4 regions of the Serratia sp. DFXYC6 genome follow, and region 1 is predicted to be linked to each of the others. Evidence: predicted binding sites of a transcription regulator. Region 1 holds the regulator's gene; each other region holds the start of a gene.
The links. The regulator LexA, encoded in region 1, represses DNA repair genes until DNA is damaged. The targets are predictions, from matches to a motif close to TNCTGTATGTACATACAGNA.

Region 1 (3,210 bases):
GGTAACGGCATACGCCAGGCCGAAGGCCAACGCGACCAGCCCTGCCTGCCTGCAGGCCGCATGCCACACTTTGCGCAGTTGGCTGTCGTCCCGGGCGCCGTAGGCGTGGCCCGAATGAGCCTCCACCGCATAAGCGAAACCGTCGAGCGCATAGGCGGTGAACGTCAGCAGATTCATCAATACCGCATTGACCGCCACCACCTCGCTTCCCAGGCGAGCGCCGAAAATGGTCAACGACGCAAAGCACAGTTGCAGCAACAATGAGCGCAGCATGATGTCGCGGTTGAGCGCCAGCAGGCGACGCAGATCGCCACGCCAGGCCTGGCGCAGCATCTGCAGGGTAATACCGCGCAGGCGCATCACCCGCCACGCCAACCACAGGCCGAGCAGCAGCGTAGCGTATTCGGCGATGGCGGTTGCCGCCGCCGCCCCCCGCACATTCCAGCCCAGGCCCATCACCAGCCAGATATCCAGCACGATGTTCAGCAGGTTGCCGACGATCAGCAGGATCACCGGCGCCCGCACGTACTGTACGCCAAGCAGCCAGCCCAGCAGCACCAGGTTGGCCAGCGCCGCCGGGGCGCTTAACCAGCGGATCTCAAGAAAACGCCGCGCCTGTTCCAGCACGTCGGCATCGCCGCCGACGATCCGCAGCGCCAGTTCGATCAGCGGATAGCGCAGCAGGACGATCGCCACCCCGGCCAACAGCGCCAGCAGCAGCGGTTGCATAAAGGCGCGCGCCAGCGCCTGGGGGTTCTGCGCCCCCAGCGCTTGCGCCGCCAGGCCGGTAGTGCTCATGCGCAGGAACAGCAGCAGCATGAACAGGAAGCTGGTCGCCACCGCACCGATCGCCACGCCCCCCAGATAAATGGGGCTGTCGAGGTGGCCGATCACCGCGGTGTCCACCAACCCGAGCAGCGGCACGGTAATATTGGAGAAGATCATCGGCAGGGCGAGGCGCCACAGGGCTTTATCGGTGTCGCTGGTGAAAGCGGAAATCAGGCGCATGATGGGATGTTCCTGTGACTGAGTGACAAAGGGCGAAGTCAGAAACAAAAACGCCCCAAAACAGGGGCGATTGATACAGGGAGCGGCGGTGATGGCGCGGCGATTAAATCCAGTCGCCGTTGCGGATCACGCCGACCGCCAGCCCTTCGATAGTGAAATTCTGCTGACGCAGATCGACCACGATCGGTTGGAATTCGTTGTTCTCCGGCAGCAGTTCAACCACGTTGCCGTGCTTTTTCAAGCGCTTGACCGTCACTTCGTCTTCGATCCGCGCGACCACGACCTGGCCGTTGCGCACGTCTTGCGTTTTGTGCACCGCCAGCAGATCGCCGTCCAGAATGCCAATGTCGCGCATTGACATGCCGTTCACCCGCAGCAGGAAATCGGCGCTCGGTTTAAACAGGGAAGGATCCACCTGGTAGTGCCCTTCGATGTGCTGCTGCGCCAGCAGCGGCTCGCCGGCGGCGACGCGGCCGATCAGCGGCAGCCCTTCTTCTTCTTCCATCAGCAGACGGATACCGCGCGAGGCACCGGAGACGATTTCGATCACGCCTTTGCGTGCCAGCGCCTTCAGGTGCTCTTCGGCGGCGTTAGGCGAACGGAACCCCAGACGCATCGCGATCTCGGCACGCGTTGGCGGCATGCCCGTTTGCGAAATGTGCTCGCGAATCAGATCGTAGACCTCTTGCTGTCTGGTAGTTAGTGCTTTCATTCCGCCCCCTGTTTGTTTATACAGTCTTGCTGTGAGTATATACAGGTAAGCGCGGATTGGGAACCGAAGAATAAATAAAAATCAGTCAGTAGGCGCTTTTCGTCAGCCGAAATGCTGCCATAAGACCGTGCCCCAAACGAACAGCGCCAGCACGATCGCCAGCGACACCGCCGCCGATCCCATGTCCTTGGCCCGCCCGGACAGCTCGTGATGTTCGCTGCCGATGCGATCCACCACCGCCTCGATCGCGCTGTTCAGGATCTCGACGATCATCACCAGCGCTACCGATCCGATCAATAAAATGCGCGCTATCGCACCCACATCCAGCCAGACAGCCAGTATGATAGCCAGAAGGGTGACCACCAGTTCCTGGCGGAAAGCCGCTTCGTGCTGCCAGGCGGCGGATAGCCCTTTATAAGAATAGCCGACTGCCTTGATGATGCGGGTCAGTCCGGTTGCTTGGTTTGCCATGTTTTCGTGCCTTTCTCAGAGGTCGGTCATAATAAAAAGAGTCTAGAACAGTCCGCGCTGACGGCTCTCGGTTTTCGAACACCACAGATCTGCTACCCGGTTTCTGGTATGCTTGCGGCGCATTGCTAACAAGAGGCTTCACGTTGTTATGTCAGGTTGGCGTAAAATTTATTATAAAATATTGAATTTACCACTTAAATTGTTGGTAAGAAGTAAGGTCATCCCTTCAGATCCGGTTACCGAGCTAGGGTTGGATCCCTCACGGCCGATTTTGTATGTTTTACCTTACAATTCCAAGGCGGATTTGCTGACGCTGCGCACCCAGTGCCTGGCGCAGGATCTGCCCGATCCGCTCAACTCGCTGGAGATCGACGGCACCGTGCTGCCGAGCTACGTGTTCATTCACGACGGTCCGCGCGTATTCCGCTATTACACCCCAAAAGAAGAGTCGGTAAAGCTGTTCCACGACTATCTGGATCTGCATCGCAGCAACCCGGATCTCGACATTCAGATGCTGCCGGTTTCGGTGATGTTCGGCCGTTCGCCGGGCCGCGAAGGCCACGGCACGCCGCACCTGCGTCTGTTGAACGGCGTGCAGAAATTCTTCGCCGTGCTGTGGCTCGGCCGCGACAGCTTCGTGCGTTTCTCCAACACCGTGTCGCTGCGCCGCATGGCTACCGAACACGGCACGGATAAAACCATCGCGCAGAAACTGGCGCGCGTGGCGCGCATGCACTTCTCGCGTCAGCGCCTGGCCGCGGTGGGCCCGAGTCTGCCGGCCCGTCAGGATCTGTTCAACAAGCTGTTGGCGTCCAAAGCGATCGAAAAAGCGGTCGAGGACGAAGCGCGCAGCAAGAAGATCTCGCACGAGAAGGCCCAGCAGAACGCCATCGCGCTGATGGAAGAGATCGCCGCCGACTTCTCCTACGAAACCGTGCGCCTGTCCGACCGCGTGCTGAGCTGGACCTGGAACCGGCTGTATCAGGGCATCAACGTCACCAACGCCGAGCGCGTGCGCC
Region 2 (3,210 bases), on a different contig from region 1:
GCGGCAACGGCGTGGCCGACGGGCGCCGCATCAAGCGCGGCCTGCTGTTTCGTTCCGGTTCCCTCGAGCGGCTGACGGAAAACGACTGCGCCTTTCTCGCCGGCGTGCCGGTGCGTTCGGTGCTGGACTACCGCGATGCCGACGAAGTGCAGGCCAAACCGGATATTCTGTGGAATGGCGCCGACTATCATCACGTGCCGGCCAACCCGCTGAGCAGCGAAGTCAACGCCAACCTGGAGAAGCTCACCAACGAAACGCTGGCCGCTTTCGACGCCCGCGCGTTCATGCTGGAACTGTATCGCCGCCTGCCGTTCGGCAATGTGGCCTATCAGCGGTTGGCGCAGCTGCTGAGCAACCCCGGCGGCGGCGCGATCGTGCAGCACTGCGCAGTCGGCAAGGATCGCACCGGGGTCGGTTCGGCACTGGTGCTGTTCGCGCTGGGGGCCGACGAAGCGACGGTGCTGGAAGACTATCTGCTGACTGAAACCACGCTGGTCACTTTCCGCGAGCAGATGCTGGATCAGCTCTCTATCAAGCTGAATGCGGCGGCGCTGGAGCAATTCGCCTACGTGCTCAGCGCGCGCGAGGAGTTCCTGATGACGGCGCTGGGCTGCATCCGTCAGCAATACGGCTCCACCGACCGCTGGCTGGAAGCGGAATACGGTCTGGGCGCGGCCCAGCGCGAAGCGCTGCAGGCGTTCTACCTCGAGTAAATCGCTGCGTGTTTAACCGGGGTTTAACTCGCCCCGGCTTATCCTAGGCGGCGAACCATCGCGTATCAGGAGCCCCGTATTGAGCCTCAATGACGTTATCAACTGGGTCAGCGACGTCGTGCGTCAGCACGAAGGCTGGGCCATTCCCATCATCTTCTTCCTGGCGTTCGGCGAGTCGCTGGCGTTTTTGTCGCTGCTGCTGCCGGCCACGGTGATCCTGCTGGCGCTGGGCGCGCTGATCGGCGAAAGCGGCATCGCCTTTTGGCCGATTTGGGCCGCCGCCGCCGCCGGGGCGTTTTTCGGCGACTGGCTCTCTTACTGGATCGGCTATCACTATCAGGATCGCGTGGCCCATATGTGGCCGCTGTCGCGCAATCCGCAGCTGCTGGCGCGCGGCCACGCCTTCTTTGAACGCTGGGGCGTGCTGGGCATTTTCATCGGCCGCTTCTTCGGCCCGCTGCGCGCCGTGGTGCCGTTGGTGGGCGGCATTTGCGGCATGCCGCAGCGCTATTTCCAACTGGCCAACGTCACGTCGGCGATGATCTGGGCGTTCGGCATTCTGGCGCCGGGGGCGTTCGGCATCAAGTGGCTCAGCCAGTGGCTGGGTTGATTTCTCGCTAAATTGCGCAGCGCCGCGCAATATTGTGCGCGGCCGGCAAAATCAGGCTGGACATCCATACAGCCTCCCCTTAACGTGACGGGCAATGGGCGTGCAAAACGCCGCAACGGCAAGGTGCAACAGGAGGCAGGGTGGATACCAGTCTGATTTATGGGATTGGCGGCGTAGCGATCGGCATGCTGTTGGGGTGGCTGATCGCCAGTCTGCGGGTGCAGCAGACGCATGCGCAACATGAAACCGAGCTGCGGTTGCTGGAGCAAGCGTTGCAGCAGGCGCAGCAGGAAACGGCGGCGCGGCAGGAAACGCTGCAGCGCCACGAACAGCAGTCGCGCCAGAGCGAGCTGGAGCTGCGCAATCTGCACAGCCAACTGGCGGCCGGACATGAGAAGCTGCAACAGCTCAACCATTGGCGCAACGAATGCGAACTGCTCAATCAGGAGCTGCGCGCCCAGCGCGAGGTTAACAGCGCGCAGGAAGCCGAACTGCGCGAAGTCACCATCCGTCTGGAAGAGACGCGTATGGCAGCGGAGGAGAAGCAGCGCCTGCTTATCAACAGCGAACAGCGGCTCACCACCCAGTTTGAAAATCTCGCCAACCGCATTTTTGAACACAGCGGCCGCAAGGTGGACGAGCAAAATAAGCAAAGTTTGGATCGTTTACTGTTGCCGCTGCGCGAACAGCTGGACGGTTTCCGCCGGCAGGTGCAGGACAGCTTTGGCCAGGAGGCGCGGGAGCGCCATACGCTGACGCACGAGATACGCAATCTGCAGCAGTTGAACGCGCAGATGGCGCGCGAGGCGATCAACCTCACCAAGGCGCTGAAAGGCGACAACAAAACGCAGGGCAACTGGGGCGAGGTGGTGCTGAGCCGGGTGCTGGAGGCTTCCGGCCTGCGCGAAGGACATGAGTATGAAACGCAGGTCAACGTGCGGGTGGATCATCAGAGCCGCATGCAGCCCGATGTGATCGTGCGCCTGCCGCAGGGTAAGGATGTAGTGATTGACGCCAAGATGTCGCTGATCGCCTACGAGCGCTATTTCAACGGCGAGGATGAGGCGGAGCGCGAAGCGGCGCTGAGCGAACATATCGCCTCGCTGCGCGGCCACATCCGCATGCTGGGCCGCAAGGACTATCAGCAGTTGCCGGGGCTGCGTTCGCTGGATTATGTGCTGATGTTCATTCCGGTCGAGCCCGCCTTCCTGCTGGCTATCGATCGCGAGCCGGAGCTGATCAGCGAAGCGCTTAAGCACAACATCATGCTGGTCAGCCCGACCACGTTGCTGGTGGCGCTGCGTACCATCACCAACCTGTGGCGCTATGAGCATCAGAGCCAGAACGCCCAGCGCATCGCCGATCGCGCGGCGAAACTGTATGACAAGATGCGGCTGTTCGTGGACGATATGTCCGCGCTGGGGCAGAGCCTGGACAAGGCGCAGGGCAGTTATCGTCAGGCGATGAACAAACTGAGCGAAGGCCGTGGTAATCTTATCGGCCAAATTGAAGGTTTCCGCGCGTTGGGGGTTGAGGTCAAACGGCCGATAAACCCGCTGCTGGCGCAGCAAGCCGGCGCGCAACACGATGAAGCGGAAGAGGCGAACGACGATGATGTCGCCGCGCTGCCGCAGACGAACGACGATGACGATACCGCCGGGGAACCGGGCTTCGTTTCGCACGGCTGAGGCCGTGGCGAGGTGGGGTATTCACCGGGCTTCTGGTACACTCATCCACACAAAATTGACTGAATAGCAGGCAGGACAATGGCAGATCAATCGCAGGAAACCACCGATTTCGGTTTTCGCACCGTCGCTAGAGACGAAAAACAGGCCATGGTGGCGGACGTTTTCCATTCGGTAGCGGCAAAGTATGACGTGATGAACG
Region 3 (3,210 bases), on a different contig from region 1:
CGGTCAGCTTTATCTGGCCGGACTGGAAGTTCCGCCAACTGCCGGCGATAGTGGATAAAACGCTGAATGCCAACTGTCGCTATCTGGACGCCATTCTGGTGCAATATCATCAGGGTAAGGATAACGGGCTCGCTTACCGCATCGCGCGGCGAGATGCCCACAACAGCGATGCTGAACTGGCTTCGGTCATCTCCAACATGTCCGCCGATCCCAAGGCCGACAAGGCGTTGCAAGAAGCCGCCTTCCGTCTGCTCTGCCTGAACCACACTCTCCTGAGTTATATCTCGGCGTTGGGGGCGCACCGCGAGCGGTTGAATACCCCTGCCACACTCGATCTGCTCAATGATGCCGTGTGTTACGTGGACGGCGCCTTACATCAAGAAGAACGGAACAGCCAGCGCATTGCGCAAGCGCTGGAACAGCTGGCGGAGCGCATTCGCACAGCCGTTCCGGAACCTGAAAGCAAAGAACAGTTGGTTTTGCAGCAGGTGGGGCTAATGCTCGAGCTGCTGCCGGAACTCACCGCACTCCATACCCAAATCAATAAGGCAACCTAATTATTCAGGGCCCGCTCGATGGGCCCTGAACTACTGGCTCATGCCCATGGCGGCGCATAGCCATCGTATGATCGAACCAGCGCACCAGTTCGTTGCGCAATTCGGTCGGCAATGCCGCCTGATGATAGCCGGCTATCGCGCCGCCCAGCGACAGCAGCACGCGCAACCCCAGATTGGTCTGCTGTTGCAGCAGGCGAAGATAGCTACGTTTGGCGCCATGCAGCCGCAGGTCATAGGCATTGCGAATACCCGCTCGCCATAGCAAGCGCTCCATGTTGACATCTATATTTGGCAACGCCTTCAATCTGCCGTGATCGCCGGCCTTGAGCCGCTGCTCTCGGCGCGCTTCCCTGATGGCCTGCCAGGCCAACCCTACCAGCTCGTTGCGTTCCCGCCACAGCGACTCGTCAACCCAGTAATAGCGCAAGGTGATGGGCACACCGCGCTTGGAATAGACCATATTGACCATGCCCCGGGCGCGAAAGGCCGGTTCCATGCTCGCCGTAGCCCGCAAGTACAATTCCCCTTCCGCTACTACCGCAAACATTATCCCTTCAGCCAGCAGCCCATAGCCGCCAAACTGTGATCGTGTTGTGATGGCGCCCAGCGCCGCAAAGCAATTTTTAGCCTGCGCGATCCTTCTCGTCGACATCCTTTTCATAGCGTTCCTCCTTTTTAGGTTCTGGCCGTATTATTTCTCTCATCAATGAAAAAAGTAACGTGAACAACTAATTAGAAAAATACGCACTATCCGCCCGCCTGCCAATCACAAAAACCGCCAGTACAAAAAATGATCGCAATTATGCGAGCCGCTACGAAAATTTGGGTTGATCTTATCCTAAATCAGGGATACTGTATAAACATACAGTAACACGACGGGCGGGAACTTTATGCGTACTCAATCACTCTACCAACCTCATTTCGGCCATGGCTCTTATACAACGCGCAATGTTGCGAAGAACACGGATATCGGCAAAGAGAATGGCTTGATCAGTGAACTTGTTTACAACGAGCGCCAGCCCGCAGTGGCTCAATTACTGTTGCCCCTGCTGCTGCAATTGGGCAAACAGTCTCGCTGGCTTCTGTGGCTGACGCCGCAGCAAAAATTAAGCAAGCAATGGCTGCAGCAATCCGGTCTGCCTGTAGATAAAATGGTGCAACTGAGCCAGATCAGCCCGGTGAATACGGTCGAGGCGATGGAAAAAGCGCTGCAAACGGGAAATTACAGCGTGGTTCTCGGCTGGTTGCCCGAGCTAACGGAGGAGGATCGTCTAAAATTAAGACGTGCGGCAGAATTGGGTAATGCCTATGGGTTTATCATGCGCCCTCAACGTGACATTAGCCCGACTCACGGACACTGTTCTACCCTAAAAATTCACTCTTCTTTGTATCATTAAGTAAATTTAGGATTTTTCCCATCATTTTCGCACCCCCTAAGCGGAACCTTTGTGGGGGAAGGCAAAAAGCGAGTCCGGCTGCGGTTTGGCAGGCAAAAACGCTCGATGAATCGCCGCTTTTTTAGGCTAAGAATGTTAGCAAATATGTACGATTCCGCGTTTTTTTTTAGAGCCTTATCACATCACACTTGTAACTTTCGCGCCACGTTGTAGACTTTACATCGCCAAGGTTGCTCTATAACGTCAGAAAAACTGGCGAGTAACAAACGAGGGCTTAAACCTTGGCGAAGGAATTTAACCAAGGGCTTAAACAGCTTTAAAGCTCATTGCCTATTTGGATGATAACGAGGCGCAAAATGAAAAAGACAGCTATCGCATTAGCAGTGGCACTGGCAGGTTTCGCTACCGTAGCGCAAGCCGCTCCAAAAGATAACACCTGGTACACCGGTGCTAAACTGGGCTGGTCCCAGTACCACGACACTGGTTTCTACGGTAACGGTTACCAGAACGGTATCGGCAACGGCCCAACCCACAAAGATCAGCTGGGTGCCGGCGCGTTCCTGGGCTACCAGGCAAACCAATACCTGGGCTTCGAGCTGGGCTATGACTGGCTCGGCCGCATGCCTTACAAAGGCAGCGTGAACAACGGTGCTTTCAAAGCGCAGGGCGTTCAACTGGCCGCTAAACTGAGCTACCCAATTGCTGACGATCTGGACATCTACACTCGTCTGGGTGGTATGGTATGGCGTGCAGACTCCAAAGCTAACTACGGCCGTACTGGTCAGCGTCTGAGCGACCACGACACCGGCGTTTCTCCGCTGGCTGCTGTTGGTGTTGAATACGCACTGACCAAAAACTGGGCTACCCGCCTGGATTACCAGTTCGTAAGCAACATCGGTGACGCAGGTACCGTTGGCGCACGTCCAGACAACACTATGCTGAGCCTGGGCGTTTCTTACCGCTTCGGTCAGGATGACGTAGTTGCTCCAGCACCAGCTCCGGCTCCAGCTCCAGTTGTTGAAACCAAGCGTTTCACTCTGAAGTCTGACGTGCTGTTCAACTTCAACAAATCTACTCTGAAAGCAGAAGGCCAGCAGGCTCTGGATCAGCTGTACACCCAGCTGAGCTCCATGGATCCTAAAGACGGCTCCGTAGTTGTTCTGGGTTACACCGACGCCGTTGGTTCTGACCAGTACAACCAGAAACTGTCTGAACAACGCGCACAGAGCGTTGTTGACTACCTGGTCTCCAAAGGC
Region 4 (3,210 bases), on a different contig from region 1:
GGCCTCCTGCTGAGCCTGTTCATCATCCTGCTCCGGCGCGTAGCTTTCGCCATAGCGCTGGCTTTGCTGCTCGGCAAACGCCTGACGCAGCGCGGCTTCCTGTAGCGCCTCTTCTTCCTGCGGGTTCACCACCGCCTCTGTCTGGCGCTGCTCCTGTTCGGCCGCACGCTGCGAAGGCAGCTTGATGCCGTAGGAAGCCAGTTCGCGACGGGTCGGGATGCGCACCGGATTCGGCCGCGGCAGTTCAGGGCCGATGCCCTGCTTAACCTGCGGATTGCCGTCGCTGGTCGCCGTGAAGGCCGGCATAAAGGTCGCCGCCGCGGCACCTGCAGCAGCAGCGGCTGCCGCCGTATCCGGCTGCGGTTTGGCGCCGGTGGCGCTGAAACCGCTCGAATTGCCGATGTCGACGCTGTCACGCTGTGCGGCGGTAAAATCAAAGGGAGAACGCGCCGGCGGCTGCGGTGCGGCCGGCTCTTGCCAGTTGCCGAGGCGCGGCTCATCGTCATCCTGATAAGGATCGACAGGACGCGTCGCCTTAGGCGCGGGCGTTGGACGCGTCGCCTTAGGCGCGGGCGTTTCTTCCGGGATCTCGAAGGAATACAGCGGCGGCGTAGCGTCTTGCGCCGGGGCGCTCACCGGGTGCTGATTGACAGAGGCCGGCGCGGCCGGCGCCACCGTCACCGACGGCGCCTGTGTGGCGATCGGCGCTGCAACGGGCTCGTGGATCTCTGCCTTCACCGCCGGTGCAGGCGAAGCCGCCGGCGCGATGGATGCGGCTTCTGCTTCAAGCTCGCCATCGTCGGCGCGCAGGCCGCTGAGCAACGGATCGGCGGCGTCTTCCGCCGCCGCTTTGGCGCTGTCGGTGACCGAAGGCGCGGAGAACAGCACGTCGTCATCGGCGGCCGCGGCTCCGGCGGCGGTCGCGGCAACCGCTGCGGCGGCGCCCTTCCCTGCCTGCTCAGGCTCGTCGTCGACGTAACGCTCGTCATCCTCAAAATAGCGCTCTTCGCGACGTGAGCGATTGGTCATCACCGTCGCGACGCCCAGCACCGCCCCGCCGATCTTCTCGGCGATCACCAGCCAGGACCAGCCGGTAAACAGCGTCAACCCCGCCGCCCATACGCACAGCAGCGCCAGCGTAGCGCCGATGCCGTTGAACCACGGCAACATGGCGTTGCTCAGCAGGCTGCCGATCACGCCGCCGGAAGCGAAGTAATAGAGATCGTCGACGTTCAGCGCCGCCAGCCCGCAGGAGGTGAGCACTAACGCCAGGGTGCCGATCAGGCGCAGGGAAAGCGCGAAATAGTCGATATAGTCTCTGTTGCTGCGTTGGCGATAAGCCGCCCAGCACAGGACCAGCATGATCGGCGGTATCGCGTAGGCGAGCACCCCGAAGGTGAAGAACAGCGTATCGGCCAACCAGGCCCCGACACCGCCGCCCAGATTGTGAATCGGCTCATGCCACGCGGTCTGCGACCAGCTTGGGTCAGACGGATTGAAACTGACCAACGCAGCCATGAGGTAAACGGCAAAAATCGCTACCACGATAAGCACAGCTTCCAGCAAACGCCGGCCACTGCTGAGTCTTTTCAGGGTAACTTCTTTATCTTCTGTATATTCCTGGCTCAAGAAAGGCTCTCCAGGTTCCTGTTAGCTGACATAGCAACAGCGCCGAGAAACTGCCCCGGCGCCGAAACTGTATGAATAAACAGGAGTGTAACCAATTTAATCAGGTTTTGCACCTGCACCTTACCGTGTTTTGATAACCAGACGGTTACTCTGTTTCACTTCTTCCATCACTACGTAGGTACGGGTGTCGTTAACCCCCGGCAAACGCAGCAAGGTTTCGCCCAGCAATTTGCGGTAAGCCGACATGTCCGGTACGCGGGTTTTCAACAGGTAGTCGAAATCGCCGGAAACCAGATGACACTCCTGAATCTCTTCAAGCTTCTGCACTGCCGAGTTGAATTGCTCAAACACATCCGGCGCGCCGCGGTTCAGCGTGATCTCCACGAAAACCAGCAGGGACGCATCCAAATAATGCGGGTTAAGCAATGCGGTATAGCCATGAATGAAACCCTGGCGCTCGAGACGGCGCACGCGTTCCAAACATGGTGTCGGGGATAACCCCACGCGCTTCGAAAGCTCGACGTTCGAAATACGCCCATCCTTCTGCAGCTCATTCAGGATGTTGCGGTCGATACGGTCAAGATCTTTACCCGGGCGTTTCTTGTTGTCTGCCATTATTATTGTCTCTCTTATTTTCTTCCGTGCACTTGCCACACCCTAGCCAACGTCAATGTGTAAGGGTTCGTTCCAAGCGAAGACCCGATGCCTGTCATATGCTTCTTCACTACCATCATTCCACGCCGCGCAGCCTGTCTGTCCAACTCCGCGCGATGCAGGTAACGACGTTTAGGTCGAGAAAAAATCAGCAAACGCTTGCGCGCTCTGCTCCGCACACCCATCGCGCATTGCCGCCTCGCGGCGCAAATACGTACGATTTGCTGGTGTTACGGGGATAATTTCTTCTTCCTATGATGTTTTCGCAAATGCGCAGCGGATTGTCAAAGTAAAAGAAGCAAAATCAGAACAACGTACCGTCACGAAAAGTCTGCATCCCATTTTTGGTTATGAATCGCTGGCAGATAAACCCCGGCGGGGAGCGGCTGAAGTCGCAGAATGCGCCGTTTTTGCGCGGTTGGCGATTCAGCAGCCGAATGCGGCTTTGATAAGGTAAATTTCTGCGTTCGGCGTACGATTTGCCGACAGCGGGTGCATTAATAGGCGACAACTATCATACAAATCGTTAACAACGTCGCCCGGCGCTTTTTTTACTGCGCCATTTTCCCTACAATCGGCTTCATTGTCCGCCATTGTGGAATAAAGAGGTTATTCATGGGCACGGCTAAACATAGCAAATTACTGATTCTGGGCTCCGGCCCGGCCGGTTACACCGCCGCCGTCTACGCGGCGCGCGCCAACCTGAATCCGGTGCTGATCACCGGTCTGGAGCAAGGCGGCCAGCTGACCACCACCACCGAAGTGGAAAACTGGCCGGGCGACGCCGAAGGGCTGACCGGCCCGGCGCTGATGGAGCGCATGCGCGAGCACGCGGAGAAGTTCCAGACTGAAATCGTCTTCGATCATATCAACAGCGTCGATCTGCAGCAGCGTCCGTTCCGCCTGTTCGGCGACAGCGGCGAATAC

Region 2: a site for LexA is predicted at 1,378-1,397, ahead of rmuC (DNA recombination protein RmuC). Genes of this name have one in related genera too.
Region 3: a site for LexA is predicted at 1,408-1,427, ahead of sulA (SOS-induced cell division inhibitor SulA). Genes of this name have one in related genera too.
Region 4: a site for LexA is predicted at 1,695-1,714, ahead of AC2CGQ_RS11235 (DNA translocase FtsK 4TM domain-containing protein). Genes of this name have one in related genera too.

Annotation. Positions count from the first base shown of each region.
Region 1 is NZ_JBXUNV010000002.1:562,400-565,609, forward strand. It holds gene dinF (MATE family efflux transporter DinF) at 1-1,008, opposite strand, end outside; gene lexA (transcriptional repressor LexA) at 1,112-1,720, opposite strand; gene AC2CGQ_RS16120 (diacylglycerol kinase) at 1,823-2,191, opposite strand; gene plsB (glycerol-3-phosphate 1-O-acyltransferase PlsB) at 2,340-3,210, shown strand, end outside.
Region 2 is NZ_JBXUNV010000005.1:282,772-285,981, forward strand. It holds gene AC2CGQ_RS22340 (tyrosine-protein phosphatase) at 1-713, shown strand, start outside; gene AC2CGQ_RS22345 (DedA family protein) at 793-1,323, shown strand; gene rmuC (DNA recombination protein RmuC) at 1,464-3,011, shown strand; gene ubiE (bifunctional demethylmenaquinone methyltransferase/2-methoxy-6-polyprenyl-1,4-benzoquinol methylase UbiE) at 3,090-3,210, shown strand, end outside.
Region 3 is NZ_JBXUNV010000001.1:2,206,531-2,209,740, forward strand. It holds gene yccS (YccS family putative transporter) at 1-557, shown strand, start outside; gene AC2CGQ_RS10930 (TfoX/Sxy family DNA transformation protein) at 562-1,218, opposite strand; gene sulA (SOS-induced cell division inhibitor SulA) at 1,448-1,954, shown strand; gene ompA (porin OmpA) at 2,311-3,210, shown strand, end outside.
Region 4 is NZ_JBXUNV010000001.1:2,285,688-2,288,897, forward strand. It holds gene AC2CGQ_RS11235 (DNA translocase FtsK 4TM domain-containing protein) at 1-1,629, opposite strand, end outside; gene lrp (leucine-responsive transcriptional regulator Lrp) at 1,750-2,244, opposite strand; gene trxB (thioredoxin-disulfide reductase) at 2,899-3,210, shown strand, end outside.